DNA from 4 places in the Chryseobacterium arthrosphaerae genome. Region 1 is predicted to be linked to each of the others. Evidence: riboswitches for the same ligand, from Rfam matches in the RefSeq annotation. Region 1 holds a riboswitch; each other region holds the start of a gene.

Region 1 (8,102 bases):
AGTACCGATATATCCTTTATGTTCGTTCACTCCTACAAATGATCTTCCGTCACCACCTCCAATATTGTTGAAACCAGCAATTTTCTGCATGGTCTGAGCATTGGCAACTACCAATCTCCCACCAGGGGTATATTGGGTATCTCCTCCGTCAGCAGCCTGTTTGGATACAAAATAGAATTTGTCTCCGTAGATCGTTCCATATTGCGTGGTTGCTCCGAAAGCCTGGTTATTGTTTACATTGCTGTATACACGGTAATTGATCTGCCCATTATTGTCGATGAAGTTTACAGAACCGTTGGTATGGCCAAACCATTCTTCATTCACCAAAAAATATCCGTTGGTAAAGTTGGTGGCAGTTACATATGGGGAAACCGGAGTAATTGTTGATGAAACCGGAGTTTCATTGAATCCGACGTTAAAATTCCAGACATCCCATGAGCCATTTTCCAATGTACGTGAAGAAGCCCCTACATTAGAATATCCAAAATCTGCATCGGCAGGATTTTTTACCCAGTAAGACCAGTATCCGTTGACAGTCCATCCGGATTGCCAGTGATCATTTGCGGCATCCATAATTGTGTAGCTGTCAAAATCATATGCCGTTGTATTTACAAAACCATTCACCGGATACAGGGGATAAGTGGTATTCCCGCTTTTGATCAGTGCATTGGTATTCTGCCCGTTCAGGTCAAAACCTATTCCTCCGACCGCTGATCCGAATTGCGTTCCCTGATAAAGCAGTGTAAATAATCTGTGATCTGCTTTGGCAATAGCTTTCAGCATATCTTCTCCTGTGGCATTTCCATCCCATTTAAATCCCCATACCAGAGCATCAGGATTCTTACTGTCATTCCACTGTACCACAAAAGCAGCCTGGTTCGATCCTGAACCTACCCAATACTGAATATCAGAAAAACTGATCGTAGTGGTATTCAGCTTACTGATCCCTGAAATATCATTTCGGGGCACACCCTGAACTTTTATCTGTGCATTTGATAAACATGCAAACAGAAAAAGTATGATAAAAACATAAAACTTTTTCATTTTCTATTAAATTAAATAAATTGTATTGTTGAATTATTATTTGAGATGTAAATCATACGCTCCCGCAACTTCTGTGGAAACTTCACCCAGCCAGCCGGCTTCCTGGTTGACTCCGGTATATATTTTCATAAAATCGATACCCGGAAGTTTCACATACCTTCCACTGCTGTCTACAGCCCAGGAAATATCGATATTGGAGGCCTCATCGTTATTCGGTGCATTATCTGCATATCCGAATTCATATGATTTTCCTACCCAATAGGATCCGTCACCGTTCTGATCATAAAAATTGTTGGCCAGCCTGGTCCCCGAAAAGCTGTAAGAAGGATCTGCGAACCATAAAGGATAATAGCTCTGTGCGTGAAATGTATTTTTTGTTTTAAAGCCCTTATTCCCGAGGTTATCGGTCCATTTGATATATTCCACATCGGTCTGCCAGAATTCGCTTCCGGGGACCGGAGGTTTGTTTTCATCGGGCTTATAATAGGTAATGCTGTAATTTTTTACGGTTGTGTTTTTGAAATATTCACTACCGGCAATTTCGTACCATTCATCATTATCGGGTTTACCGTTTTTGTTTCTGTCGTAGGCCACCATAATGATTCCCGGTTCACAGGATCCTGAACGCGGCTCACTGGCATCATTTCCAAAGAATGCATTGCCAAGAACCTTAAAGTCTCTTCCATTAAGATTCGGAACAGTATGATCAAAACCGAAAACAACGTATCCGCCATAGCCTCCCAGACTGATCATGGTAGAGTTCCCTCCCACCAGAGATTCGTTCGCTTTCTGAAGCATATTGGCAGCAGTATTCCCGGGAGTATATTCGGGGATTTCATTCATAAACTGTCCTACAGCAGGCCGAAAATCCAATACTTTGGCAATATATTTACTGTAAGGTACTTTTTCTTTGGTAACGACTATTTTAGAATGGTAAACCTGTTCGTTTCCTTTATTATTGATTTTTAAAGTCAGAGGATAGGCATTTGCCTTCGGGCTGATAAACTCAAGCGCTGAACTCTGGGAGATAACAGAATCATTGATGCTCCATGTAACGGATCCTGAAGCATTGGTAGGAATGGTCAGAACTTTTAACCGCTCAATAGAATAGGAATCATCGAGTCCGCTAAATGTAAACTCGTCCTCATCATTATGCTTACAGGCTGTCACTCCTGCAAGAAGGCATGATAAAACCCCGATTTTTAAATAAGTAAAGGTATTTCTTCTCATTTCTTAAAATTTGATTATTTGTATAAAAAAGCGAAGTGGGCAGGAATATTCCCTCCTTCTGTCTTCCATCTGAAATGCCCGTTTTTATCAAAGCAATACACAAAACCCATGGATACGTAATTTCTGGCATCCGTTATATAGATATCTTCTGTGATTGGGTTAACTGCGATTCCGTAAGGTGTTTTAATCGCATTCTCGTATTCCTGATCAAAAATGTGGTTGGCAATAATCTCTTCGGTTTTCACGTCTATGATCCCGAAGGTTTTTTTATAGCTGTGGGTATTGTAATTGAATTCATTTCCGTAGAAATAAAGTTTATCATTCACAATCGTCATTTCGCTTACTGCGAGATGGAAGTCCTTTTTCACCATTCCTGTTGCGGCGTCTACCAGATATAAACTGGAAGGAACTGTATAATAATCTCCTCTTGAACTCACATACAGATCCCCATAATTGTCTTTCTTAATGTGATGAAGATTGATGGCAACATCTATTTTCCGGATTTCCGTAAAACTGTTTAAATCTATTACAGAAATGGTATTATCATAATCGGGAGCTTTATAGCCTCCGGAATTGGCAACAAATAATTGATTCCCTACGATTTCCATATCTTCGGGCTGATATCCTACGACAACTTCACGCTGAATAGCAAGAGAAGCGGTATCAATTTCCACTACTTTTCCCTTAGGGGCTTTGGGATTGATCGCTACAGGTCCTGCATAGCTGCTGGCATAGGCTTTTCCGTCTTTGAAGGCTAAATACCTGCAGTTCTGCAACGGAATGGAAGTAATTCGTTTAGCCGTTCTGGCATCCAGTACTTCAATTTTGTTGGAAACATTGACGACAATATACAGTTTGCTGCCGTAGACTTTGATATCATTTCCTACATCCCCCAGCTCTTTCACTACATTCGGGTTGATTTCCGCATAGATATTCCTGTAATAGGTTCCTTTGGTATAATCGAAAAAGTCAAGGGTACATTTATTACTTCCCATATTCCCTTCATTCAACATGTAGAATCCTTTTATTGCGGTATTTTCTGAAGGTAATCCTTCTACCACTTCCTGACGTACGATGATATCATCGGTACGGCATGAAGTAAGAAAAGCCAATACAAGAAATAAAAAATAAAAGTTTAGTTTTCTCATAGGGTGAAGTTTAGAATAAGTTTAAAATTTCTTCCGGGCATCGGATAGTTGATCACTACATCATAGTATTGATTGAAGATATTATTCATCTCCAGGCTCACTTTAAACTGATGATTTGCCCAGTTGAATTTCTTCTGAACAGACAGATCATGGGTATACCAGGGCTGCACATAATTGTACTGAATATTATCCTGGTTCACATCATACCGTTTCCCCACATAGATGGCACTGTAATTGAAACTCCAGTCTTTATAGTCTGCCATAAGGCTGAATGATCCGTTATGCCATGGCGTATAAGGAATCTGATTACGGTAGAACGTATCTTCCGGATCGCTCATATCTCTCGCACTTTGATACGTGTAGGAAAGTAACGGTCTCAATCTTACTTTTCCAAGCTGCATTTCAGTCTGGACGTTCACATCTGCTCCCATGATCTCCACCAGCCCAAGATTCATCATCAGCCAGCGGAACATACTTCCATTGGGAGCCGCTACAATTTTATCCTGTACTTTATTGTAGTAGCCGTCAACTTTAGCATAAAAGAATTTGAAGAAACTGTTGATGTTATAGTTCTTTCTATAGGTAAACCCTACATCATACTGACTGGTAAATTCCGGTCTCAGGTACGTATTTCCGATATTGGTATAATAAAGATCATTGAAGGTTGGCAGTCTGAAAATCTTTTTATAAAAAGCCCTAAGGGTAAGCTCAGGAATAATCTCAGGCTGATAGCTCATAAATACAGCAGGCGTCCATTCTCTTCTGTCTCCGGGTCTTTTGTTCTTTTCTACTTCTTCAAAAGTGAATGTTCCCAAAAGGCTTCCCAGAATTTTAAACCTGTTCCACTGGTATGTGGTTGCCAAGGCTACTAATGTTGTATAACGGGTAGGATAAGAGAAATTGTCCAGATTGGCATCCAGATTATTGTACTGGAAATCTCCGTTCAGACTGACATCCCAATTCGGAGTGATAGAATAGATATTGGAAGAAGAAAGATATACTTCCCTTTGAATATAGACATTATCCGTATAAATGATAGATTGCGAACGAACGGTATCCATGAAATGGGTATAATCGTAGGCAAATTTTGCTTTCAGCTGGGTTTCAAATTTTGGGAACAGCTTTTTTCTCAGATGGGCCTGTACGAAATAATTTTCATCCGAAAGTCTTGCTCCCCGGCCTCCAAAGCGCCCATTAACAATAGGTGCAGGCATTCCACGGTCTGAAATATACCCGTACCCTCTTACATTCCAGCTTCCGTTATTGAATATTCCATTGACAGAAGTTTCAAAACGTTTGGCTTTAATATCCGAATCCTGTCTCCTGGCAATTGTATCATAAGCCTGCTGCCCGTCAGGGTATTTTTTGGCGTAACGGAATCTGTAAATTCCGTCACTTTGCATAAATTCTCCGCTGAAACTTGAGGAAATCCTGTCTGAGATTTTCTGTTCCAGGCGGAATGAAGGGTTGAAAAGATCTATGGAAGCACTTTTTGCCCTTATGACCAGATTTGTTTTCCTGTTTCCTTTGAATACAGGTGTTTTAGGCTGCAGATAGATTGATCCTGATGAACCGAAATCTTTTGCGGGTTGAAAAATTTCACTTTTCTGCCCGTTGTACAGCGATATTTCTTCCAGGTCATCCAACGAATACCTTCCCAGGTCAACAAGGCCATTTTGTGCATTCCCCAGTTGGATCCCATCATAGAATACGCCCACATGCTGGCTTCCCATGCTGCGGATGTTGATGGTTTTTAAGCCTCCGATACCTCCATAGTCTTTGATCTGGACTCCTGAAAAATACCGCAGCGCATCCGCTACAGAATGACTGTTAAGCCTTTCAAGTTCTTCTCCCTGTAGGATTTGAGCAGGAATAATTTCTTTAAAATTCTTTTTGTAGAGACTGATAACCTTAATGGTCTCTGCATCCAGAGTGTCTTTTTTCTTTGTTTGGGAAAACAAAAAGTGAGAGGTTAACACCGAAGCGGTGAAAACAATTTTATGAAATTGAGATGTAATCAGTTTTGCCACCATTAGCTCATTCAGGGATAATGATGACGCTAATGGATATAAGAACGCAACGACAAAGCACAGCAGTCACTGCACAGAATCATTGGTGTCCTAAGCTTTATTCCACGAAAGCGTCAAACGTTTAATTTTTCTGGCAGGTCTTCTGACTTACTCCATTTTTGAAATCCTTCCCATTAAAAAACAGTGGATATATTCTTCAAAAACTTTGGTGCGGAGCTTACAGCAGCGGGTCTGTCCCGGATTTTCACCGGATTCCCTTTTAAGAGCTTTTTACGGCTCACCAAACTCCGGCAAAGATAGAAAATTATTGCTATATCCTGTTATCAACAAAATGATTTACAATATTATATATCAGAAGGCTGTAAAAAACGGTTTTAATAAAGAAATAAAACGATGAAAATCACTGTCTGCACCGGTCATTATATTTAACTTTATGCCCCAATCAGAAAGAAGGCTGCCCCAATAATGAAACAGCCTTTTGTATCAGTCATCAATGTTCAGATTCTTTACTCTTTCATTCATGACAGGAAAAATGTTTTTTACAAGATCCGTTATATTCCAATATTCAGGAACACGCTGAACCTTGATTTTGCCTCAATGTCTCCTCCGGCAAGATGGGTATATAACGGGAGCATCACTTCACTTCCCAGGCTGAACCTTTTATAAGAGGCTTCAAATCCCAGTTTTCCATATAATGCACTTCCTGCAGTATTGGGCAAGCCTTCCCCAAACTGTTTATTCTGTGCATACACTTCCCCCTGAAGCCCGGTTTTAGCAGAAAATATGGTTTTTTCATTTCCTGAGAGCTGATAGAAACCGGTGGCTGCATAATTCCATTGGTTTCCGAAGCGGTAATGTTTTTTGTTTTCAGTTTTAATGGTGTAATCGGTATTGATCAATACGGCTATTTTATTTTTTTGAAATTTATAGTTCAAAGCTGCCTGATAATCCCAGCTGCCTGTTCCCAACTGAAAGCTCGGGTTGACGCCTGATATTCCTTTTTCATCAAATTTACCCAGAGGCACTTTCACGCCGAGGCCTCCGCTCAGTTGATGGAAATTATCCCCTGACTTCACCAGCCTGTAAATTCCCATCAGATTCAGGTCACCGATTCCATTGATTCTGATATCGCCCTGCGTGGTCTTTTTTTCGTGAAAATGAAATGGCAGACTGGCATATACACTCAGTTTTTCCGTCACCGGAATTTTACCCCAGATCTGCAGTGTATTGAAATACTGATCCTGAGTGAGGTCTTTGACAAATAAATTCTCTTTGGCCTTATAATGCTGTGCAAAATATTTGACTCCTATAAATTGTGGGTTCAGTAAAGATTCAAAACCGGATGACCCGTTTCCTGCAGCACAACCACAGGCATCACAATCATCATAAAAACTGATCCTGCTATAGCTTTCAGGAGTAATATAAATACTGTCTCTTACGGTATTGGCCTTATTCAGGTTAAATAAGACCAGGCATATTATCAATATTATCTTCTTCATGTTTTCTCTCATTTATTCTGCAAATTTTGGATTGGATATAAAGCTTTTATCGGACAGTGTTTTCAGGAAAGCTATGATCAGCTGTTTTTCCTGGCTGTTCATTGCAATTCCCGTACGTCCGTTTTGTCTCAGCTGCGGATCAAGGTTTGGATTATCTTCCACATGATCCGAATAGAAATTGAGGACTGCTTCCAGGGTATAAAATCTTCCGTCATGCATATAAGGTTTGGTATATTCTATATTCCTCAGGCTTGGAACCCGGAACTTCATCCAGTCAGCCTGATCAAGGGTGACCCGGTAGCGGCCCGCATCTTTAAACTCAGTATTGTAATACATTCCCGTATTTCTGAAGCTTTCATCTGTAAAAAGCTCTCCACTATGACAGGATGCGCATTTCTGATTAAACAATGCCATGCCCTGGGATTCTTCCGGGGTAAACTGCTCCCGCCCCTGCCTGAACCGGTCATATTTTGAATCTGCTGAAACCAGTGTGGCCATAAACTGTGAAAGTGCCTTTAAAATCCTTTCTCCTGTAATGGTTTCATCTCCATAAGCTTCCCTGAAAAGTTTTTTATATTTCTGATCATTTTTGAGCTTTGAGATGGCTTCAGGTATAGAGCTGTCCATTTCATTTACGTCTGTAATAGGGCTGATTGCCTGTTGATTCAGATCATGGATCACCCCGTCCCACATATATTTTTTCAAAAAAGCCATATTCTGTATAGGGGGTGCATTCCTGATCCCGATCCTGTCATCCACACCGTGGCTTACCGTATGACCATGATGGGTAAAAGCATTTTCCTGGATATGACAAAACCCGCATGAGATGGTGTTGTTTCTGGAAAGCCTTCCTTCATAGAATAATTTTCTTCCCAGCTCTACCCCGTTTCTGGTGACCGGGTTTGAAGACTGATCAAAAGACATTTCCGGAAAGTAAGCGGGAAACTGCAAATGGTAAGCCTCATCTTTCTCCAGCGGCTGTATAACCTCATCAGAACAGGAAATACAGCCTAAAAGTATCATGAGCACAGCCAGCATCATTTTAATTGAAAAATTAATCATTGTGAACGTGATCTACTTTAAACATCTTGGTAAGGTTATTGGTGACATCTACAAGATGCTGGCTGGACCCCATCATCATATCATTGGCT
Region 2 (8,102 bases), on a different contig from region 1:
TCATAGATTTTTGAATTAAAAACAAAAAAGTATAACCAAACTTTGGTTATACTTTACAAATATATTGAAATATTATCGCTCTTAAAACAAACCGCTAATTAAATCTACGATTTTCATTACGAATTCCATTGCAAATTGTATCATGATAAGGCTGTGTTTTTAGTTTATTGGTTATTATATTTTTAGCTTTACGAAATTAAAACAATTTTTTCACATAGAGAACTAAATATTGTTTTTTTTCACTTTTCTGAGAGAAGAAGGGTGTGAATTTCAAACGGTTGCCTTCCATCCACACCTTCTGCCACTCTCTGAAGTTAATTATTTAGTTTGTATGGAAATTTCGTTTTTTCCGTCTTTGATTTTGATGTCTACATCCTTGTTGATTTTTTTGATATCGGATGTTACAGAATCAATTACTTTCTTAGCCTGGTTGTTAGGCACTTTTTTACCGTTGATGATGATGCTGTCTTTATCATTGGAATCATATACAATGCTGGAACCGTTTACAGTGATCTTATTCTTTTCGATTCTGATTTTGTCTTCATTTTCATCTCTGTCCTGATCATCGTCATTAATGCCGTCACCATCAAGGTCTCCGTCCATATTGATTCTGTTCTTGTTCATAGAAATTACCCTTGCTTTCAATGGTACTACCAGTTCATAGTTTACTCTGTAATCTCTGAATCTGTGCTCATACGGATACTTTACGAAGTTGGGAAGCATCACTTTATTGTCAACAACTTCTACAGGAACGGTAAGCTGAATTGGGAAGTTATATCCGTTGCCTTCTTTTTTGATGATCAGATAAGGCGTTTTGATATCCGGTTTTCTTGTCACTTCTACAGAAACATAGTCTTCTTCATAAACGTTTCTCTTATCTGAATAAATATCATCGTTATAGGCTTTGTAGTTCTGCGGGATGCTTACCTGTTTCATATCTACGTATACCGTATCAGAAGTTGTGTTGATCGCTATATTTTCAGTATCCTCCTTACTTCCTCTGTAGATCATGTTTTTCTTGGCCATGCTGATACCGAAGTATGTTCCAAGCCCGATCAGAAGAAGAAACAGACCTCCGACTACCCATCCGATGTTTCTCAGCTTTGTTTTTGGAGAGAAAATCTTGATGCTTAATAAGCTGAAGAGAATTGCAGGAATTAAGCTTCCGATCACCATCATGGCTGCCAGTACTTTATCCAGTCCCTGATCATCCATATAGAATCTGATCTCATTAGCTCCCGGGAAGTCCGTATCCATTCCGAAAAGCCCGAATAATACAAATACTCCTATAATACTTCCTACTGCCATCAATACGAAGATTCCGCCTACAATATATTTCAGTATATTCCATACTCCGCTTCCTGCGTTATTGATGTAAGGTTTGTTTTCGTTGTATATTTCTCCGACCCTCTGAGTAGATTCATTGGCAAACTGTACCAATTTATTAGACTCATTCTTAAGATTGTCGAAGTTCATAGGCTTTCCCTGCATTTTCAGGAAATCTGCTGCGGTTTCAGCTTTTGGAAGTACGATCCAAAGGATTACATATAGAAGTCCGATCAATGAAGAGGAAATGGCTGCCGTGAAAATTCCCAGAACGAAAACTCCAAGCCAGATGGCTCTCATGGCAGTAATGTCCATTCCAACGTATTGCGCTAAACCGGCACATACCCCTGCGATTTTTTGTTTTTCAGGATCACGGAACAGCTGTTTTTTGTCTGAATAGTTGGTTCCTGAATGGGTATTTTTAGTTGTGTTTTTTTCAGAAAAATAAGCTTCTTCCTGTTCTTCTATTTTCTCAGGCGTTCCGATCTGTGCGATTACTTTTTCTACATCCGTATCGTTGATCACTTCACGTTTTCCAAGAGAGTCTTTGAAGATCTCCACCATTCTTATTTCTATGTCATGCATTACCTCATCTGCCTCCGAAACATCCAGTGAGCTTCTAAGAGCGTTCAGGTAATCGCTGAGCTTTATATATGCGTGTTCTTCTATTGTAAAAGAAAAACCTGCGAGTCCTATTGAGAGTGTCTTGTTCATAGCTTTGTTTTTTAATTTTGTTGGGTGATTTGGTTGACTGAGGCTGTCAGTTCATTCCACGTATTGAGAAGTTCATCCAGGAAAAGTTTTCCTTTTTCTGTGATCTGATAATATTTTCTGGGTGGTCCTCCGGTAGATTCTTCCCATCTGTAGGAGAGAAACTCTCCGTTTTTAAGTCTTGTAAGAAGAGGGTAGAGGGTCCCTTCCACTACATCCAGTTTTCCTTTTTTCAGTTCATCAATCAGATCGGAAACATACATTTCACGGTTATTGATGAGACTTAGAATACAGAATTCCAGAATTCCTTTTCGCATTTGCGCTTTGGTATTTTCAGTATTCATCTTTGATAAGTTTTGTTAATTAAGGTTTATAGTTAGAAAAATGCCCCTAGCTAGTTGAGCGTATTCTAATTTTACATTACAAAGATATGTAAATAAAATGGTATTATGCAATACAAAGTAGTGAAATTTTTAAAATAAAATTATTAATCATTTGACAATCAGTATTATAAATTTTTAATTGAAAATTAATAAAAACAAAATCAAGTGCATTTTTTTGAAATTTGACTTGAATTGGGTTGAATAAGGAGGAAAATGTGTGGTGTTTTTAATGGTATTTGTGTCTGAACAGGTTTTAGCTAAAGCCAATGGAAGATTTTTATCGGTTGAGGATGGGCTGAAGCCTATTCCTATTGAATTTCAGAGACCCAAACGATAAGTAGACCAAGACCTCTTTGGAGGAAATGAATAGTAAAATATGAAACCGGAATTTTGAGATCGGTATTATGATTCGTATTTTTGTTATGAATTTTAAAAAACACTTCCAATCCATTTACTATTACTATGAATCTATTGAATAAGTTTAAGAATCTTTCGGCTTTCGTTGTTCTGGGGCCTTTGTGCTTTGCGCAATACCAGTTTGAAGTCAAAAATATCTCGAAAAATTATAGTGCTGTCATTCATTCTGAAAATTGTTATGATAGCAGATGTACAGGCAAAGGAACCGTAGAGTTGTTTAATAACAGCAATACCAGGGTACAGACCTTTGTATCTGATGACCTGGTAATAGACCTAAAGCCTGATCAAAAGCCAAAACCCGGAAAAATGATGGAGCTGGCCAAAGACCAGAGCGCTATTATCATCGATGATTTTAATTTTGACGGTACCGAAGATATAGCCTTAAGGAACGGAAATATGGGGAACTATCACAGTGCTTCTTATGATGTATATGTGTTCAACAGTACCAGAATGAGCTTTGTAAAAAGTAAAGAACTTACGGAACTTGCATCAAACGGATTTGATTTTTTTGGTGTTGACTCCCAACGCAAACGTCTGACTACTTTCGGAAAATCCGGTTGCTGTGATCTTTTTACTACAGAATACGCCGTAATCCCGAATAAAGGACTGGATAAAGTTTTTGAAAAAGAAGTGGATATGACCAATGAAGACCGTGTAAAAGTGATCACAAAAGAAAAAATAAAGAATAAATGGGTAACCAAAACCAGGATTTACTCATCAGAAGAATATAATAAACTAAAGTAAGATGAAGATACAGAAAGAGATTGATTTTATTCTGGCCGTAGATGCCCTGAAGAACGTGCAAAGAAGAAATTATAATGCAGATGACACCAGAAGAGAGAATACGGCTGAACACTCATGGCAGATCATTATCCTGGCACAGATCCTTTATCCTTATGCTAAAAACCGGGCAGATATCGATCTTTTAAGGGTGATCAGAATGCTTTCTATTCATGATCTGGTAGAAATTGAAGCAGGAGATACATTCCTTTTTGATGAAAAAGCCATGGTAGGAAAGTTTGAGCGTGAAAAAGCCTCAGCACAAAAGATCTTCGGAATCCTGGATGAGCCTCTACGCACAGAATTCTTTAATCTGTGGCTTGAATTTGAAGAAGAAAAAACACCGGATGCTATTTTTGCCTGTTCCATTGACAGGATCATGCCGTTTATCCTGAACTCCCATACCTCAGGAAAAAGCTGGACAGAAGCTGGCGTTACCGAAAAACAAATCAGAAATATGCTTGAAAATGCCATTACCAGAGCTTCCGATGAAATGGGAGAGGCTTTTGAGTTGTTGCTGAACAGAAGCCTGGAAACTGAAAAGGTTTTGAAGTAATACTTTTAAATCGTAGAAATAATAGATTCGGGCGGCCAAAGGCCGCCCGAATCTATTTATAAAATCTGAATTGGTTTTTTGAATTCATCGATGGCAACAAAAGTAAAGTCACCTACAATAGCCTTTTCTCTTTCATAGGAATACATCTGCTCTGTATAGATCTCTACACTTACTTTCATACTGGTCTTTCCAACGTATGAAACTCTTCCGATCAGTTCTACAATCGTTCCGGCAGGAATAGGTTTTTTAAAATCGATCTTGTCACTGCTTACGGTTACTACTCTCTTTCTTGCAAAACGGGTAGCTGCAATAAAGGCTACTTCATCCATCAGCTGCATGGCTGTACCTCCGAAAAGAGTATCATAATGGTTGGTAGTGTTTGGGAAAACCGCTTTAAAAATTCTGGTTTCGGCAGCTTCAATTCTTTCTTCTGTAGTCATATTTCATTATTAATTAAAGCGAAATGAAATCATATTAAAACAACAGAATAATGACAGGAACCTTAGAAATTCCTGAAACAATCCATCAGATCAATAAAACTTCAGATCGCGAAAGTTTCTTGTTTAAGAAAAAGGCAGGTCTCCTGACTTGTAACATCTTTTATCTCCTTCCCATGCCTCGCACAGTGGATCTTTTGATAAAGATTTCAGTTACTTACAGTTGCGCGACAGTCCGTGATTTTCACACGGTTCCCTTTTAATCTGCGGCTAGGCAGAACCAGTTTCTGTGATGAATAAGCGTTAAACTTTTCGGGGGCAAAAATAATGAATTTATTCCGGATTATGGTAAATAATCTGGCTGATCACTCTTCCTTTCTTGATGGTCCACAGGGTAGTATATCTGTTTTCCCCGGTACCATTGATCATATAAAGAAAAATATTATCATTGTCTAGGGCGGTTACTCCTACGTTTTCAAAATCCATAGTCGGCTGAAACATATTCTTGATCGCTTCTCTTACGAAAACCGAACCTCTTCCCGGCTGTTGTACCCGGATCGATTTGATCTCTGTCATTCCTTCAGGAAGATCGTTCCCTATTCCCCACGGCTTTACTTTATCGATGGTAAGAAGTTTGCCGTCTGCATCTTTTTCTTTCTTACGATAACCGGCATTGGAAGGGTAAACATCAATTACTACTTTGCTTCTCTGGGCTGTAGGGACTTTCGGGTCCGAGTTGTCTGTGAAGATCAGTGACCTTCCGTTCTTGGATTTTGATGGAGTATAGGCAGGAAGCTGATCGATATAAGCAATACGTTCTTTATTCACCATTCCTTCCCTGTCAAGGGTTTCATAGCGTACAAACGGCTTGTCTTCATCCTGTTTTTCAGGATATTTGATCCAGATCCATTCCGTTTCTCCGGGAGCAGGCTTTACATAAACAAATACATCTCCTTTACGCATACGGATTTTATCTACAATTTTTCTGTAGTTATCTTTATGTACCCGTACATTGGCATATCCTTCTTCGGCTTTTACAACTCCAAAAGGAACTTTATTCTGGCCTTTAACGAAGGCTAGGGACAAAAAACTGAATGCGGACAGATAAAATGCTTTGTTGATGAAAGTCATTGTGAAAATTTTTTGATCCCCAAATATATAAATTAAATGCGGAAGAGAATGATCTTGCCGTACTTCCTGCTATCTTTTTTATTTGCTTTCTGTATCAGGTTTCTGTATTTTGTTTTGGCGCCCCATAGATAGCTTCCGGATCATTTTTCAGGAAATAGGAAAATACTCCGAAGAAAAGAAGAATGGCCAGAAAAAGGACGGCCCCTAAATAAAATGCAGTTCCAAAACCATAACTGATCGTCACTCCGCCTCCTAATCCCATTCCGATTTTATTGTTTCCAAGTCCCTCCATTTTGGATTGAAAGGTCCAGTAAAATATTAGAAAAGAAAGAAGCCCTATCAGAGAAAATACAATATGATACAGGTATTTTTTTCTGACACTTTTTATCAGCTGAACAATAATTCCTGCAATGGCAGCCAGAAATGCAATGATGATAAGAGGGCTGGGAGGAATATTTTCATTGTCTTTTTTATCCCGGGATTCATTCAGCGGGGAATATTCACTGTCTGTATCTGATGACTGATCTGCGGAATCATTCCCGAATGCAGAACCAAAAGGGGAGTTCTTTTTCAGGTTTTCTTTCATCCGTTTACTCATGTCTTTTTTAGAAACTCCCGTTACCAGATCTGTTCCTTTGAGAGACATCAGAGTGGTATCACCACATTTTATCAGAAAAAAAGGAAAGAAAAAACACAGGATGATCACCGTATAACTTGGTATCGGCAAAAGATCTGAAAGTACTTTTAATGGTTTCATAAATTATAGTTTTCTTTAAAAATAAGAAAAATATCAGATAAATATAAAAAGAGAGCACGTATCAGTACTCTCTCTTTGTTTATTTGCGTTCATGTAATTTTAAAATCACTTAAATTCTCTCAAGTTCATCTGCATCAATCGTCGTCTTAAAGGTTCCGTAATTGACAATCACCTTGTTTCTGGAGATCTTTTCAATAGTTCCTACACTGGTGCTTCCGGTGATGCGTACACGCTGACCTATTTTCATCCATACGGCACGGTCGCTTTTACGTTTCTCTTCAAGCTTTTCATTGGTTTCGGCAATTTTTTCAATGACCTCTTCCTTTTTAAGCTGTTGGGTGATCTTTCTTTTTACGACCTGAAGGCGTTTGGATTCATCTTTGTCAGCCCCAAGCTTTCTGAATTTCTCCTGTTCCAGCAGTTTTACGAAGTCTTTCACAACATCTTTTCTAGACTTTCCTTTGGTATAGCTGTCGATGAAAGCTTCGATTTTGTTTCCGAACTGAAGCTTACGGTGTTCTTCTTCATACAGTTTCTGGAAATTAAACAGTTTCTGCTGAAGCTGGTCGTTCAGTTTCTGAAGGTTATCACGCTTATCTTCTACAGACTCTTTTCTTTCAGCAAGATCGGATTTCAGTTTTTCAACCTCGAACTTTTCCTGCTGCAGCTTTACAATCGTTTTATCCAGGTTCACAATATCATGTTCCACCTTTTTCTTGGCAGAATGAATGATAAACCTCGGGATTTTGTTCTTCTCAGCTACTTCAAAAGTAAATGAACTTCCTGCCTGTCCTACTTCCAGCTTATACATCGGCTCCAGCGTCTCTTCATTGAAAAGCATTGCTGCATTCTGAGCATTGGGAAGCTGTTCTATTACCAGTTTTATATTGGTGTAGTGCGTGGTGATAATGGCAAAACTCTTTTTATCATAGAAAAACTCCATGAAGCTTTCTGCCAAAGCCCCGCCCAATTCCGGATCGGAACCGGTTCCAAATTCATCAATCAGCAGAAGGGTGTCTGAATCTGCCTCACGAATGATCCCGGACATTTTCTTCAATCTTGATGAATAGGTTGACAAATGGTTTTCGATGGATTGATTATCACCGATATCGGTCATGATCTTCTCGAAAAAGAACATCTCGGACTTCGGATGAACAGGAACCAGGATACCACTCTGAATCATCAGCTGTAGTAATCCAACGGTCTTCAGGGTAATTGATTTTCCTCCCGCATTCGGTCCGGAAATACAGATAATCCTGTTATGCTCCGTTAAAGTAAGTGTTTGTGGGTGGATTGTTTTATTCTCCACTTTGTTTCTCAGCCATAACAGCGGATGGAAGGCATCCTTTAATCTTAATGTTTTATGGCGGTTGATCTTTGGAAGAACTCCATTGATCAGATCGGCAAACTTAGCTTTAGCCCTTACCAGATCAAGATCAAAAATATACACCTGATATCTCCAGAGCTGAGGCTGGAACTCTGCCAGTTCAGCAGTAAGTTTTCTCAGAACTTTATCGATTTCCTTTTTCTCTTCCTCTTCATTCTCCCGGAGCTTAAAGTAATGTTTTACCACACTGTCCGGTTGAATATAGGTGATAGAACCG
Region 3 (8,102 bases), on a different contig from region 1:
GCTATACAGGGTAGCAGACATACGGCGGTAAGTACCAGAGGTGATCTTCACTTCCACATCCGTGCCGATGAAAAAAGCTTTGCCTATGATATGGCTTCCACCATTTCAGATTTTATGAAAGATATTGCAGACTGTGTGGTTGAGGTGCAGGGATTCCGTTACTGGGACAGCAGATCGATCTTAGGTTTTGTGGACGGTACTGAAAACCCACATGGCAAAGACCGTGATTATTTCGCCATCATCGGAGATGCAGACCCACAATATGAAGGCGGAAGCTACCTGTTTGTACAGAAATACCTCCATAATATGAATGCCTGGAAATCTCTTTCTGTAGAAGATCAGGAAAAGGTCATCGGCCGGTCGAAGGAACACGATATCGAAATGGACGATGAGGTGAAGCCTAAAAACTCCCATATCGCCCTGGCCAATGTAGGTGATGATTTTAAGGTTGTCCGGGATAATATGCCTTTCGGGAATGTTTCTACCAATGAAATGGGAACGTACTTTATCTGCTATGCAAGCACCTTCAGTACGGTAGAGAAAATGCTTACGAATATGTTCATCGGAGATCCGGCAGGAAATTACGACCGTATTTTGGACTTCAGCACTGCTCAAACCGGCACTTTATTTTTTGTTCCTTCAGCAGATATGCTGGATGATTTTTCGTCTTAATTTTTTAAATAGAAAACTGTTTTATCAATACAAAAAGGACCATTTCGGGTGCAATGGTCCTTACTTTTATTCGGCATCAATGGCTTCATCTTTATTCAATACGCTTTTCAGCTTTGCCTTATGAACCTGAACAGTATCATCATTTTTAATTTTATGTTTCTTTTGGAGAGGTTTTCCATCCAACCATATGGCATCAGTTTCAATAAGCCGTTTCAGTTGAGCTGATGAAAGATTCAGGCCTTCTCTGATTACAGCTGACATTCTGAGATTACAATCAAAAGGACATTTTATTTTGAATGTAAGCATTTCACTGTCCGGATTCAGCATTTCTTCTTCCTGTATTTCATTGTGCCGTATTTCATATTCTACGCTATCCGGATCGGCTTCAACATTATTTTTACGTCTTATATCATGGGAAAAAGCATATTCCCAGGCCATTTCTTTATTATTTTCAGACATTTTATTGAATATTTCTTTACTGACGGATTCTGTTCTGATCCTTGAAAACAACGTCATATTGTACGTACTGCTGCATTTTACACACCTGTAAATCAGCCAGATATCAATATTCTTTTTTTGGGCATTTAATCTGAATTTATCGCTGCAGGCAAATCTGTCACTGTCACAATGGCTGCATTTCTTTTTTAACAAGGGAGTATTTTTCACTCTGATCTCCCATATATGCTGGATACTCATTACTTATAATCGTGCTTAATATTCTTTGGTAAGTTTTGCCTATTATTCACGCATTACAAGGTTCTGAGAAAGATACTCAGACAAAAGATACAGACTGTTTCCTGCTCCGGGTACTGATCGGTAAAACCGGCCATATCGGAATAGCAAAATAGTTATGCTCCTACAAGCAATGTGGACAATAATAGGGTGAAATGAAAACCTGTTCAGATAGGATTATCCGAACGAAAGAATGATCAGCCTGTGGTTACTGAGACTGATACTAAGCTGTAATAAGTTTAAGAGTTTTTCTCAAAACGAGCTGTTTACTTGGTTGTGATAAAAGTAGTGATTTTTTCCTTACAACAGTAATTTTCAGAGATCAGTCCATTTTTTTTGATTATAGTTGGCACCTTCTAGGCTTTTTTATTCAGATCACCATATCTTAAGTTTCCTTCGGGTTTCCTTCGAGTGTTCTTCGGATGAGCTTCGATAAAATGATTCTTTTTCCGAAGCTCATCCGAAGAAGTATCGAAGAGCTATCGAAGAAATGATGGATTAAATTCAAAAACAGGGAGCATTACAGAACGTACACTATTTTTGTTGAGTACAGTAAACAATTAAAAAAATGCAAAGAAAGATCCCCTCGCTGGTGCGAGCGTCTCGCTCGTATCTGTATGAAATAACAACACTTTACTATTTTGTAAAGTATTTTTTACTGTAAGAGCTGCTAGTATGATTTTTTGAAACACGGAAAATAAGTATAATTTTAAAATTATTATTTTGGTACGAGCAAGATGCTCGCACCAGCTTGGAGGAATAATTATTTTGATACCATAAAAAACTTCATCACAGAAATAAAAAAAGAGGCAATCCAAAAGAATTACCTCTCCTATCTATAGTCAGTCGACTGAATCATTTAACCGCCAGAAAATAATTTACCGGATAGTTGCTTCCGGATTCATACTTCCCTACTTCCAGCTTTTAACAATCCGCATATTCAACAGATGCTTCCTTAGCAGCAGCAACCATTGCTATTAAAGCTTTTTCAGTCTCTTCCCAATGTCTGGTTTTCAGCCCACAATCCGGGTTTACCCAAAGCTGACTGGCAGAGATTACATGCTGCGCTTTTCTCAACAGCTCAACCATCTCTTCTTTGGACGGCACTCTTGGCGAATGAATATCATAAACACCGGGGCCTATTTCATTCGGATAGCGGAAGTCGGCAAAGGCATTCAGAAGTTCCATCTGAGAGCGGGAACATTCTATGGTAATCACGTCTGCATCCATAGCGGCAATATTTTCAATAATATCATTGAATTCAGAATAGCACATATGTGTATGGATCTGTGTGGCATCTTCTACTCCGCTTGCAGAAATTCTGAAAGCTTCCACAGCCCATTTCAGATAGTTCTGCCAGTCGGTTCTTCTCAAAGGAAGACCTTCCCTGATTGCCGGCTCATCAATCTGGATAATTCTGATTCCTGCTTTCTCCAGATCCACTACTTCATCACGTATCGCTAATGCAATCTGCTTACAGGTTTCAGAGCGGGGCTGGTCGTCACGAACAAAAGACCATTGTAAGATGGTAACGGGCCCTGTGAGCATTCCTTTCACCCATTTTTCAGTCTGAGACTGTGCATATTGTGACCAGTACACTGTCATAGGTACCGGCCGTGATACATCCCCAAAAATCACAGGAGGTTTTACACAACGGCTTCCGTAGCTCTGTACCCAGCCGTTTTTAGTAAATGTAAACCCTTCCAGTTGTTCCCCAAAATATTCCACCATATCATTGCGTTCAAACTCTCCGTGAACCAGCACATCAATTCCTATATCTTCCTGCCAGCGGATGGTTCTTTGGGTTTCTTCTTTCAGTAATGCATCATATTGTACTGCCGTAAGGTCTCCTTTTTTAAATTGAGCCCTCCAGCTTCTTACTTCTGCAGTCTGCGGAAATGATCCGATGGTGGTGGTAGGAAACAAAGGAAGCTGTAATGTTTTTTGCTGCTCTTCCTTACGGATTTTAAAAGTATTTTTCCTTTGGGTATCTTCCTTGGTGACAGCCTGAGCTCTTTGTTTTACCTGATCATTATGAATAAGGGAAGATGTTTTTCTTCCTTCAACTGCCTTTTTATTGTCTTCAAAATCTGTAAGACTGTTTTCATTATCTGTACCCGCAGCTAGTGCTTTAAGGGTAACAACTTCTTTTACTTTCTGTTTTGCAAAAGCCAGCCAGTTTTTAATTTCAGGATTAAGGGCTGTCTCTGCATCCAGATCACAGGGTGAATGAAGCAGAGAACAGGATGGAGCAATGAAAACTCTTTCAGAGCCAAGTTTCTCAATGGCTTTTGTAATGAAGCGCAAAGACTTTTCATAATCATTCTTCCAGATATTTCTTCCGTCCACAAGACCTAGTGAAAGGCTTAGATTTTCAGGAATGATCTTCAATATTTCTTCCAGTTGCTCAGGATTTCTTACCAGATCTATATGCAATACCTCTACCGGAAGTGAAACGGCAAGAGACCGGTTGTCTTTTAATCCGTCAAAATAAGTAGCAATAATAAGCTTTAGCTTAGGGAATTTTTTTCTTATCTCCGCATACACCAGCTGATAGGTTTGTTTTGCTTTCTCCGTCAGATCCAGTGCTAAAAACGGTTCATCCAGCTGAATCCACTCAGCGCCCTGTTCCTGAAGTCTTGTAAGGATTTCAATATACACAGGAAGAAGGTTTTCTGCCAGATCCAGCTTATCAAACCCCTCCTCTTTTTCTTTTCCCAAAAGAAGATAGGAAACAGGTCCTATGATCACAGGTTTTGCATTGATTCCAGCCTGTCTGGCCCCGGCAAATTCATTGAATATTTTATCCGAACTCAGTTTAAACTTTTGGTTTTTGTAAAACTCAGGAACAATATAATGGTAATTAGTGTCAAACCATTTGGTCATTTCCATTGCTGTGATATCCAATCCGTCTTTTTGATACCCTCTTGCCATGGCAAAGTAAAGATCCAGCTCTGTATTGTTTTTCTTAAGCACTACTTCATGGTAACGGGATGGCACGGCCCCTACAATGAGGCTCATGTCCAGTACCTGATCATAATATGAAAAGTCATTACATGGGATAAGATCTATCCCGGCCTCCTTTTGGATATTCCAGTTGTGGTTACAGATCGTTCTTCCTGCAGCAAGAAGTTCTTCCAAAACAATTTTGCCGGACCAATACTGTTCGCAGGCTTTTTTAAGTTCTCTTTTGCTACCAATACGCGGATAGCCCAGAATGTGAGTTTGCATTTTTTTAAACTTTTTAATTAAACTTAACGATAAAGTTCTTTGAAATGCTTCGTAGTACTTCTGCGGAAATCTATGGAAAACAATAATATACTGAATGCTGCAGATTCTTACAAAAAGAAAATGCATCCGATATATCATCTGTATGACCCAAAGCTTCAGACCGCGAAAGCACTGTCAATTCAGTAAAGGCAGGTCTCCTGGCTTGCAGCGGTTTTCCGTCATCCTTCCCGCTTTTCGCAGTGGATATCTTTGGACGGAAACCTTTGGCATGCTGCTTACAGTTGCGCGACAGCTCATGATTTTCACATGATTCCCTATTAATTTACCTTAAGTAAAACCTCTCCTGTTTGATGAAGTAGATAAAGAACGGTTTCTTTTACGAACACTCAGCAGCATTAATAAAAGATTTTAATTTTGTGTAAAATTAACTATACAGAATAAACAAACAATAAAATACAGTAAATTAAGCAAATAAAACTTAAAATAATAATTTAAAAAGAATATAATTCTGTACATTTGATTGATTTTATAATGTAAAAGAATAATATTCTGTGGAACAACTCGATGATAAAGACCTGCAGCTGCTCAGACTGCTTCAAAAAAATGCAAAACTTACCGTGAAAGAACTCGCCAGAGAGGTAAGCCTTTCCCCATCTCCTGTTTTTGAAAGGGTAAAAAGACTCGAACAGGAAGGCTATGTAAAAAGATATGCTGCTGTTTTAGATGCTGAGAAGCTTAACCGTGGATTCACCGTTTTCTGCCAGATCAAATTAAAGATCCATGACCGTTCTGTGGGATATGATTTTGTAAAAGAAATCCTGGAAATCGAAGAGGTTGCTGAATGCTATAATATTTCCGGGGATTTTGATTTTCTGCTTAAAGTTCAGGTCCGGGATATGAAACATTATCAGGATTTTGTGTTCAATAAACTGGGATCAGTAGATTCCATCGGGAGTACACACAGTACATTTGTCATGGCCGAAGTCAAAAACAACCATGGGCTGACCATATAAAATCTCTGATTATATTTTTTAAACACCCTGTTTTAGCTTTATTCTTCAATCTATTTCCGGAAGGTAGCGGTATTGCTTCGGATTTAACAACAGAGATTTTGTAACTCAACATCATCACAATGATTTTAGTATATTTGATAAAAAACGAAAGTCTACAAAAACTATAAGAGATGACATCCCCGATTTCAAATAAGATAACCCCCTTTCGTTTTCCTTTGAATACAGGAAAGTTATTCATGATACTTTCCGGAATCATTATTGTCATTACAACTATAAATATGTTTCAGGATTTCTGGGAGGCCAAGAGAAGCGGCTATAGTTTTCATTTCAGCGAATCATTGTTGTTTAAGATCGTTTGGATCCTCTACATTCCCATAATAATGGTTCTATATCAAAAGTTGAAATCTGAAACGCATATAAGCTATACAAAAACAGCACTATTCATCATATTACCGATTACGGTGCATCTTATAATGCTTCCTTTTATTGCAACTATTTTGTCTCTCTTTTTTTATCAGGGCAGATATGATCTTTTTAAATTCTTTTCTTACACCCTCACCCACGACTTTTCTATAGCCGTTCTTATCTATGCAGGATTTGTTCTAGGTTATCAATATCTCCCGGTCCGGAAACCTAATGCTGTGTATACAGAAAAAGCCACAGTCTCTCCTACATTCGTTATCCATAATGGAAAAGATAATGTGATCATCCATACGGAAGACATTATACAGATCACTTCTGCCACTCCTTATGTTTCTATTCACCTTGAAAACAAAAGGTATCTGCATTCTGAAACGTTGAAATCAATGCTTGAACAATTGGATGATCAGATCTTTATCCGTGTACACAAATCCGCTGTAGTTAATTTTTCCAAAATACGCTCATTCAAATCCCGTCTGAATGGCGATTATGATCTGCAGATGACAGATGGTACTCTGGTAAGATTGAGCAGGACCTATACTTCTGAATTCAAAAAACGCTTTACGACAGGGACCTCAGGTCAGCTTACCAATTCATCAGGATAAAACATTTTATTTTTACAACCTTTTTTCAGTCCATAATTTCGCAAATACATTCACATAAAAAACATGACAAGCTATGGACTTAAAAAAACAAAGTATTTCTTTCTGGATTCTACTGACGATATCAGGTTTAACATCCTGCCAAGGTCAGACCAAAAAAAATATAGGAGGACCTTGTGAAGGCTGTGAAGCGATCTATGAGTACCAAAATAAAACATTGACTCCCGTAGATACACTTCCAAAATTCATGCAAAACAAACCCCAGCTAAAGGTAACCGGAACTGTTTTCAAAAAAGACGGAAAAACACCGGCAGAAAATGTCATTGTATACATTTATCACACCAATAGACAAGGAATTTATGAAACCAGAGGCAATGAAACAGGCTGGGCAAAACGGCATGGATTTTTCCGGGGTTGGGTAAAGACCGGAAAAAACGGGCAATATACATTTTATACCTTCAGGCCTGCTGCTTATCCTGACGGCAGTGAACCTGAGCACATCCATATCACCATCAAAGAACCGGATAAAAATGAATACTATCTGGATGAATACCTGTTTGATGATGATCCTTCCCTGAAAAAAGCCATGAGAAAAAAACAACCCGGAAGAGGAGGCTCAGGAATCGTAAAGCCTTATATGCAAGATGGGCTTATGACCATCAGAAGAGATATCATTCTGGGTAAAAACATTCCTGATTATCCATAAGACAGAAAAGCAGATCAATTCATGCTTATTTTTAACGACTACGGCAAAGGATTCCCTTTTTGCAAGGCCTCTTATCGGGAAAAAATAATGTAAATTTGCTTATCCTATCCACAAAGGATAGTTTTTTTAGCTTAAAAAAATGAAAAAAACAGCACTTTCTTTATTGGCCTTCATCATACACATGACCTGCCAGGCACAAAATTTCGATCTTATTCCATTAGGTATTTATGGCGGAGAACAGGAAGATAACCTATCTGCGTATTTAGTAGGAGCCCCCAAAGACAATACATTTATCTGCCTTGATGCAGGTACAGTGAATACCGGCATAAGAAAAGCCATTCAGATGAACAGCCTCAGCGGGCCGGAAGAAACGGTTTTGAAAGATCAGATCAAAGGTTATTTTATCTCACATGGCCATCTGGATCATTTGTCAGGCCTTATTATCAATTCTCCTGCTGATTCTAAAAAGGACATTTTTGCCATCTCACCGGTGATTCAAATTTTACAAAATCATTATTTCATTACAGATATCTGGATCAATTTTGCTGACCAGGGTCAAAAACCGATGCTGGGAAAATATCATTATAATGAGCTTAAAGAAGGAACAGAGATCCCGGCGCCCCAAACCCCGTTTTTTATAACCGGCTATGAACTGAGCCACGTAAATCCCTATAAAAGCAGTGCTGCCCTTGTCAGAAGGGATGACCATTACCTTCTTTACCTGGG
Region 4 (8,102 bases), on a different contig from region 1:
TTAAACACTAAACTTAATTATAATACTTATGCAAAAATCAAATAAATCAATCGCCGGTTATCACTTACTAATGATCCTTTCTTCTGTAGACGGAGAGTTTGCTCCTGAGGAAGGAATGCTTGTACAGCAATATCTGGCCGATGAATTCCCGTTCAGGATGAATCTTGACAATGAGCTTGAAACCCTGGCTCTTTTACAGCCTGAAGAATGGAAAGACCATTTTGAGTTTCATGCAAGATGCTTCCACGAAGATTCTACCGAAGATGAGCGTGTAAAATTTGCAGAATTTGCAAAATCGCTGATCAAAGCAGATCATAAGGTAACGGATGAAGAGCATACATTTTACATTCTTCTTAAAAACCTATGGGGTTTGTCATAAAACCTCAATTCTAATAAAAAAACCATGAAAAAAATTTATCTAGGATTATTAGTAATGAGTGCATCTACATTTCAGTCTCAGCAATTTCCAAACCTGAAGGCTCCTGTTGCAGAAAAGCAGGAACACATTAGAGAAATCCACGGCGATAAGGTCAATGATCCTTATTACTGGATGATTGATTATTTTAAAAAAGGAAAAGACTCTACCAAAGTCGTTGACTATTTAAAGGCCGAAAATTCCTATTGGGAAGGTATGATGAAAGATACTGAACCTTTCAGAGAGAAGCTGTTCCAGGAAATGAAGGCCAGAATCAAGGAAAAGGATGAGTCTGTGCCTGTTTTCAAAAACGGTTATCATTACTACAGCCGTACAGAAGCAGGAAAACAGTATTTTAAATATTGTAGAAAAAAAGGCAGCCTTACTGCTCCGGAAGAAGTACTTCTGGATGTAGACAAGATGGCGGAAGGACATCCTTATTATGCCGCAGCAGGCTTCAGCATAAGCCCTGACAATACTAAAATGATCTACGGAGTGGATGATGTTTCGAGAAGGCAGTACAAGCTATTCTTAAAAGATCTTTCTACCGGAAAAACAACTGATCTCGGGATAAAAAATACAACAGGTTCTGCAACATGGGCCAACGATAACAAAACAATTTTCTATACCTCCAAAAATCCTGAAACCCTTTTAACGGAAAAGATCTTCAGACATACACTGGGAACAGATTCCGCAAAAGATGTTCTGGTATATGAGGAAAAGGATAAAACCAACTATATTGGTGTAGGAAAGACCAAAAACAACAAGTTTATCCTGATCGAATCCAGTGCTACCACTTCTTCTGAAACAAGGTATCTGGATGCCAATGATCCCAATGGAAACTTCAAAGTTTTCCAGCCCAGAATAAAGAACGTATTGTATAACGTGACTTCTCTGGAAGATAAATTTTTGGTAACGACCAATAAGGATGCCCTCAACTTCAAAGTGGTGGAGGTTCCTTTGGATAAAACCGGCATCGAAAACTGGAAAGATTTTATCCCGCACAGAAAAGATGTGCTGATGGAGGATGTTTCTGCATTCAAAAACTATCTTGTTTTCAGCGAAAGACAGAACGGACTGACCCAGCTGGTGATCTATGACAGACAAACAGGAAAAAAAGAGTTCCTGAAGTTTGATGAAGCCGCTTATACGGTTTATCCGTCAGCAAATCCTGAATACAATACTGATAATTTCCGTTTCGGATATACTTCCATGATTACTCCAGGTTCTCAGTATGAACAGGATTTAAAGACCGGAAAAAGAACATTATTAAAGCAGCAGGAAGTTCTGGGAGGGTATCAGAAAGACGATTATACCACTGAAAGGCTTTTTGCCACTGCAAAGGACGGTACCAGAATTCCGATTTCCATTGTTTATAAAAAAGGGTTTAAAAAGGATGGTAAAAATCCATTGCTTCTTTATGCATACGGCTCCTACGGAAGTTCTATGGATGCAACTTTCAGCAGTAACAGGCTGAGTCTTCTCGACAGAGGTTTTGCCTATGCTATTGCTCATATCCGTGGCGGACAGGAAATGGGCAGACAATGGTATGAGGACGGTAAAATGATGAAAAAGAAAAATACGTTTACCGATTTCATTGATGCCGGAGAATATCTGGTAAAAGAAAAATATACCTCTCCAAAGCATCTGTATGCCCAGGGAGGAAGTGCCGGCGGATTACTGATGGGTGCCATAGCCAATATGAGCCCTGAGCTGTGGAACGGAGTGATCTCTCAGGTACCTTTCGTAGATGTTGTCAATACCATGCTGGATACAAGTATTCCGCTTACGACCAATGAATATGACGAATGGGGAAATCCGAATAATAAAGAGGCCTATTTCTATATGAAATCTTATTCGCCCTACGAAAATATAGAAAAGAAAAACTATCCTAACCTACTGGTAACAACAGGTCTTCATGATTCTCAGGTACAGTATTTCGAGCCTGCAAAATGGGTGGCGAAACTGAGAGATATGAAAACGGATAAAAATGTATTATTGCTAAAAACCGATATGGACTACGGTCATGGCGGTGCTTCCGGAAGGTTTGATTACCTGAAGGATATCGCATTGGTATATGCATTCATGTTTAAACTGGAAGGAATTAATAAATAATCTATGAAAAAATTACTTGTTTTATCCCTGTTTTCTATAGCAGCAGGGTTAACAGCTCAAAAAAAGGAATATGATCCAAAAGTCATGGGATGTTACAAAGGCTCTGAAGTCAATCAGCAGATGGAAGGAGTTTCAAAATATTGGGTATCATGCAGGCTGGAAAAAGGTAAAAGCATTCTGATGTTTGTTGCCATCAACGCAGACGGCAGTGTGGTACAGGAAACGGAAAACGGCAGCTGGTGGACTCAAAACGGGAAATATTATGAACTTCATAAAACAGATAATGTGACAGACATTTATAATTATGAAGTACTGGCTAATGGTGATGTGAAATTTCAATCTGTCGAAATGATGGGAAAAAAGGACAACACCTATGTTTTTACTGACACAAAAATAAACGAAGATTAAATAAGAAATAATTATGAGAAGAAAAATAGTTGCAGGCAACTGGAAAATGAACAAAAATGTAATTGATGCACAACAATTGATGATTCAGTTACTAAGCTATAAAAACAACACTTCTACCAACTGCGAGGTTTGGATCGCTCCCCCGTCTCTGTATCTGATGATGGCCAAAGATATCTTTGAAAAGGATGAGATCGGAGTATTTTCCCAGGATATGAGCGAGCATGAAAGCGGTGCTTACACCGGAGAAATTTCTGCAGATATGTTAGAGTCTATCGACGCAACAGGTTCACTGATCGGTCACTCTGAGAGAAGACAATACCACGGTGAAACAGATGCCCAGTGTAACAAAAAGATTAAGCTGGCATTGGATAAGGGGCTTATTCCTGTCTATTGTAACGGGGAAACTCTTGATCAAAGAAAGGCCGGACAGCACCTTGAAGTGGTAAAAAGCCAGACAGAAGAAGCTCTTTTCACTCTTTCTGCTGAAGAGATCAGAAAAGTGGTAATCGCCTACGAACCGGTTTGGGCTATCGGAACCGGAGAAACGGCAACACCGGAGCAGGCTCAGGAAATTCATGCACACATCAGAAATATTATTGCGGCAAAATACGGTCAGGAAACGGCAGATGAAGTTTCAATCCTTTACGGTGGATCTGTAAAGCCGGACAATGCAAAAGAGATCTTCTCCCAGCCTGATATTGACGGAGGGCTTATTGGAGGTGCTGCTTTAAAATTAGAAGACTTCTCGAAGATCATTGAAGCTTTTAACTCATAAAGACTTTCCATCGGATGAACATAAAAAGATTCAGTATAATATTCTTCGGACTTCTTTTATTTGATTTGATTTATGTCTTTATCTATGATCAGTTTATGATAGGTTTAAAGCCTGAGTTCCTGAATTATCCATTGGCCCTGATCAAGGTTCTGGCGCTATTTCCGGCAGTTCTGTTTAATAAATCGCTGCCCTTCTATGCTCTTATCCCCACTTATCAGGCGATATTGATATTTATAGGGAACGTTTTGGTACAGGCATTTTTAATGTACAGATTCCTCTTTGGAGGAGTAAGAAATAAAAAAGACTATCAATAAAAAACGGCGGAATCTTCGATTCCGCCGTTTCCGTTAAAAAAATCTAATTATTGAATATCGACTACATACATTGTTCCTTTATCCACCTTTCCTGTTTTAGGCAGAATTTTTGCTTTGGGATTTCCGTTTCCATCATCTACAACTCCGAAATCATCATCATTGAAAACCGCCAGTTTATTGTTTCCTAAATAAACAATTCCTTCAAATTTATCATGCTCATACCCTAACTTTTTAACCAGATCCACGGCCAGGGTTTTGGAAACAGGTTTTATTCCGGCATTGGTAATTTCATCCCATGAGCATTGCTCCAGAGCCTTTCCGTTTATTTCTTTTCCGTTCACAGCATTGATGTCAGTCCCGTTTACATCTGTGGCATTGGCAAGGTTGATTCTGTATACTTTTTTGATTCCTCCCTGTGAACCGAAATTTCCATCCCTTTCGATCACTAAAAATTCAGTATTGCTCAGTGCGGTAATATCACAAACGGAATCGGAAGCTCCACCATCCTGTTTATATAGAAACTGTCTGGTCTGCCCGGTACTGATATCAAATGTCACAATTCTTATCAGGGTTGTATTGGTTGCCAACGCTTTAGTAGGGACAAACATCATCGATTGCATGGTACCTACCAGGGTTTTTCCATCCGGTGTCATACAAAGACCTTCCATTCCTCTGTTGGCTCTTCTTTTGGCTAAAACTGCAGGTAATTTTCTCGGGCCTGTATTTACCCCAACCGGACTTATTCTTTCCAGTTCAATCCCGTCAGCATTGTAATGTACAATATGAGGGCCATATTCGTCAGAAACCCAGAATGTACCATCCGGTGCAGCAACAATACTTTCACTGTCCAATCCGTATTTATCCGTACCCAGAACATTTCCGGAAGCATCATAAGGAACTTCTCCTGTACTGCCCATTCCCACAGGGTTCGGAAGCCCAGTAATAGGCTGTCCTCCCGGGTTTTTAAGTTTAATATATTTAATAACCTCCACATTCCCGTCTGCATTGATCTTAAAATGCATAATGGTTGGCGTGAAATTGGGTGTCAGGAATTTTTTTCCGTTCAGATAATCAGTATTCGGGCCACGGTCTGTAATCACATAAAATTCTCCTTTTCGGGTAGGATGTGCCGCCGCTCCTGAACCAAACCCACCATTGATCACGTCTACTCCATTGATTGTTGCCAATTTGGTAAAAGGAAATTCCTGGGGAAGTCTTGAGTAATTGATATCAGTATCCGGATTGTTTACCGTATCATTGTCGTTACATGATGCCAATGCAGCCAGCATCAAAACAGATAAAAGTAACTTTTTCATATTTTCTTTTATGGCTGCGAAAGTATAAATTGATTATAAACTGATCTTGAATACAATGATAATTGTACTTTAACAATAGAGCCTGCAAAATGAATTCAACATCAACAATAATAACCGGTATCAGAATCCGGAAATAAAAACACAATATCAAATTCCTTATTAATTTAAAAAATACAGCACTATAAATGCTTATTATAATTTTCTACAACAGGAAACGGATCAATAATTCACAAAAGGAGTACCAAAAATTTATATGATATATTTGCGGCGTTTTAAGGTTGAACACTGTTCATTAATAGGGAATCAAGTGAGAATATTATTCAATTCTTGAGCTGTACCCGCAACTGTAAACCGTTTCACCTCTAGCATTTTTGCCACTGGATCAATTTCCGGGAAGGCTGCTAAAGGATGTGAGCCAGGAGACCTGCCTTAGGACACTGTTTAAAATCCGGGGAACAAAGACAGGTTCTTTTTTCTGCCATAAGTTTCGGGAATAAAACTTTAATTTAATAATATCATGAGAAAAATCTATTTTTTTTTCTTACTGCTTTGTATGCAGTTGTTGTCGGCCCAGTTTACAGAAAACGACATTAAATTCTGGGTAGGAACCGGTTCTAAAAAGGCTTATTTCATTGCCGATTTCAATGACGATACAACCCCCAATTCTTATGCATGGGGATATCGCTTTGATGCTGATAATTTAAAAGCAGAAGATATGATGAATGCTATTATATCAGCAGAACCTAACATGGAAGCTGATATTTTATCAGGGTTTCTCTACAGCTTCAAATACAACCACCATACTCCAGGTACTAATGATTCCTGGATACCCTGGATAGGTTCAGATGCAGAAAATATGTCGAATAACAATAATGGTGCAGGTTATGTTGATTTAATAGACGGATTATGGTTTGGTATTAAATATGGTCTGGATGATATGGATATTCCCCCATCCACCCCTGTCCCTGCCTATAGTTCCCAATGGTATACCTCATCTCAGATCACCAACTGGATCGGAACCGGAACTCATAAAAGCCTTGTCGTTATTGATTTCGGGACAGATAATGCTAACGGCAATGCGCATTCTTTCGTTTTTGGGATCAAATACAACGGTACATTAACCGCTGAGCAGGCTCTACAGTTAATTCAGGCCCAGGCTCCGTATTTTAATTTTACCACAGCTAACAGTCAAATTTCCACCCTGTCATTAAACAGCTTTACCGGAAATTCTTCAGGAACTGACAGCTGGAAAGTATACAAAGGAAAAGATTTATCAAGCTGGCAAACGAAGGATAATCTGTCTCAGGTTCAACTGGCAAACAACGATTGGCTTGGACTGAGCTTTGGAGAAAGAAGACCTTTCACGCCTGCAGAAGCAGCTGATGCAATGCTGGGAGTTTCGGATGTGAATAAGAAAAAATTCAGTATTTATCCTAATCCCGCCAGTGATGTTATTCAGATCGAAACCACTGAAAAGCTTAAGGAGGTGAATATTTATTCTGTAACAGGACAGAAAGTGATGACTTCCCAGATGACTAAAATTGATATTCAATCATTACAGACAGGAATTTATTTCGTTGAGATTAAAACAAATGATCGTTCTACGATACATAAAATTGTTAAAAAATAGGAAATCAGTGTTGTAGCTTTCCCATATTCTGATAATGCAATACCAGCCGGATTCCTACGGAATGACCCAATTGAAATAATGGTTTACCCCAAATGGTCATTCCGTAGGAATCTAAACCTTTAATAACAGAATCAAAATTTTGCAGATCATAAAAAAACCGCACCAGATGGGTGCGGTTTCTGTGATTTTACAATCAATTATTTTTTCTCAGCTGCTCTCTGAAGTACCTCATCTACCATTCCGTAGCCTTTAGCTTCTTCAGAAGTCATCCAGTAATCTCTGTCAGAAGATTTTTCAACCCAATCGTAGGTCTGGCCTGAGTGGTGCGCGATGATTTCATATAGCTCCTGCTTCAGTTTCAACATCTCTCTAAGGTTGATCTCCATGTCAGAAGCAACACCCTGTGCTCCTCCTGAAGGCTGGTGGATCATTACTCTTGAGTGCTTCAGTGCAGAACGTTTTCCTTTTTCACCTGCCACCAGTAGTACTGCTCCCATTGATGCTGCCATCCCTGTACAGATTGTAGCTACATCAGGCTTGATGATCTGCATGGTGTCATAAATACCTAAACCTGCATATACACTACCACCCGGAGAGTTGATATAAATCTGAATATCTTTTGAAGGGTCTGCACTTTCAAGGAATAAAAGCTGTGCCGTAACGATATTCGCTACCTGATCATCAATACCTGTTCCCAGGAAGATAATCCTGTCCATCATCAGACGGGAGAAAACGTCCATCTGAGCAACGTTCAATCTTCTTTCTTCCATGATGTACGGGGTAAGATTCGTTGGGCCATACATTCCCATATACTGATCGGTAACCAGACCGTTGTTTCCTAAATGTTTTACAGAGAAATCTCTGAATTCCTTTTTAATGTCCATATTTCTATTATGTATTATTTTAACAAATATTCTCGAAGTTTAAATTACAATATTTATTCCTAAAATTTTATAGGACTTTTTGTCACAGAATCTTAGAAAACATTGTGCCTGAATTATCTTCTTCTGTCTCTATAGATTCCTTTGATGGGTGAATATTCAATGATATTGTTCAGCCTTATCGAAGCCTGTTTCAGCAGCGTTATTTTTTTTATGAGCTCATAATATTTCAATTCATCAGTATCCCT

The links. Region 1 has a riboswitch for cobalamin ahead of BBI00_RS18185 (TonB-dependent receptor plug domain-containing protein). Riboswitches for the same ligand answer to the same signal wherever they lie in the genome.
Region 2: it holds a riboswitch for cobalamin, as region 1 does, so the genes downstream of both, BBI00_RS10570 (acyl-CoA thioesterase) here and BBI00_RS18185 (TonB-dependent receptor plug domain-containing protein) in region 1, are expected to answer to the same signal.
Region 3: it holds a riboswitch for cobalamin, as region 1 does, so the genes downstream of both, metE (5-methyltetrahydropteroyltriglutamate--homocysteine S-methyltransferase) here and BBI00_RS18185 (TonB-dependent receptor plug domain-containing protein) in region 1, are expected to answer to the same signal.
Region 4: it holds a riboswitch for cobalamin, as region 1 does, so the genes downstream of both, BBI00_RS01260 (T9SS type A sorting domain-containing protein) here and BBI00_RS18185 (TonB-dependent receptor plug domain-containing protein) in region 1, are expected to answer to the same signal.

Annotation. Positions count from the first base shown of each region.
Region 1 is NZ_MAYG01000012.1:629,651-637,752, reverse strand. It holds gene BBI00_RS18200 (DUF5074 domain-containing protein) at 1-1,044, opposite strand, end outside; gene BBI00_RS18195 (cell surface protein) at 1,081-2,274, opposite strand; gene BBI00_RS18190 (YncE family protein) at 2,289-3,422, opposite strand; gene BBI00_RS18185 (TonB-dependent receptor plug domain-containing protein) at 3,419-5,383, opposite strand; cobalamin riboswitch at 5,568-5,752, opposite strand; gene BBI00_RS18180 (transporter) at 6,004-6,951, opposite strand; gene BBI00_RS18175 (cytochrome-c peroxidase) at 6,964-8,013, opposite strand; gene BBI00_RS18170 (MbnP family protein) at 8,006-8,102, opposite strand, start outside.
Region 2 is NZ_MAYG01000001.1:2,357,222-2,365,323, reverse strand. It holds gene BBI00_RS10595 (1-acyl-sn-glycerol-3-phosphate acyltransferase) at 1-4, opposite strand, end outside; gene BBI00_RS10590 (PspC domain-containing protein) at 319-2,040, opposite strand; gene BBI00_RS10585 (PadR family transcriptional regulator) at 2,052-2,381, opposite strand; gene BBI00_RS10580 (XAC2610-related protein) at 2,883-3,581, shown strand; gene BBI00_RS10575 (HD domain-containing protein) at 3,583-4,173, shown strand; gene BBI00_RS10570 (acyl-CoA thioesterase) at 4,230-4,613, opposite strand; cobalamin riboswitch at 4,730-4,910, opposite strand; gene BBI00_RS10565 (hypothetical protein) at 4,944-5,741, opposite strand; gene BBI00_RS10560 (hypothetical protein) at 5,836-6,498, opposite strand; gene BBI00_RS10555 (endonuclease MutS2) at 6,608-8,102, opposite strand, start outside.
Region 3 is NZ_MAYG01000001.1:825,813-833,914, reverse strand. It holds gene BBI00_RS03680 (Dyp-type peroxidase) at 1-672, shown strand, start outside; gene BBI00_RS03675 (DUF1062 domain-containing protein) at 739-1,368, opposite strand; gene metE (5-methyltetrahydropteroyltriglutamate--homocysteine S-methyltransferase) at 2,329-4,635, opposite strand; cobalamin riboswitch at 4,806-4,992, opposite strand; gene BBI00_RS03665 (Lrp/AsnC family transcriptional regulator) at 5,187-5,648, shown strand; gene BBI00_RS03655 (LytTR family DNA-binding domain-containing protein) at 5,885-6,673, shown strand; gene BBI00_RS03650 (dioxygenase family protein) at 6,747-7,376, shown strand; gene BBI00_RS03645 (MBL fold metallo-hydrolase) at 7,516-8,102, shown strand, end outside.
Region 4 is NZ_MAYG01000001.1:276,474-284,575, reverse strand. It holds gene BBI00_RS01290 (TerB family tellurite resistance protein) at 29-379, shown strand; gene BBI00_RS01285 (S9 family peptidase) at 404-2,530, shown strand; gene BBI00_RS01280 (hypothetical protein) at 2,534-2,938, shown strand; gene tpiA (triose-phosphate isomerase) at 2,952-3,713, shown strand; gene BBI00_RS01270 (hypothetical protein) at 3,728-4,027, shown strand; gene BBI00_RS01265 (esterase-like activity of phytase family protein) at 4,075-5,343, opposite strand; cobalamin riboswitch at 5,602-5,789, shown strand; gene BBI00_RS01260 (T9SS type A sorting domain-containing protein) at 5,861-6,973, shown strand; gene clpP (ATP-dependent Clp endopeptidase proteolytic subunit ClpP) at 7,171-7,857, opposite strand; gene dnaG (DNA primase) at 7,971-8,102, opposite strand, start outside.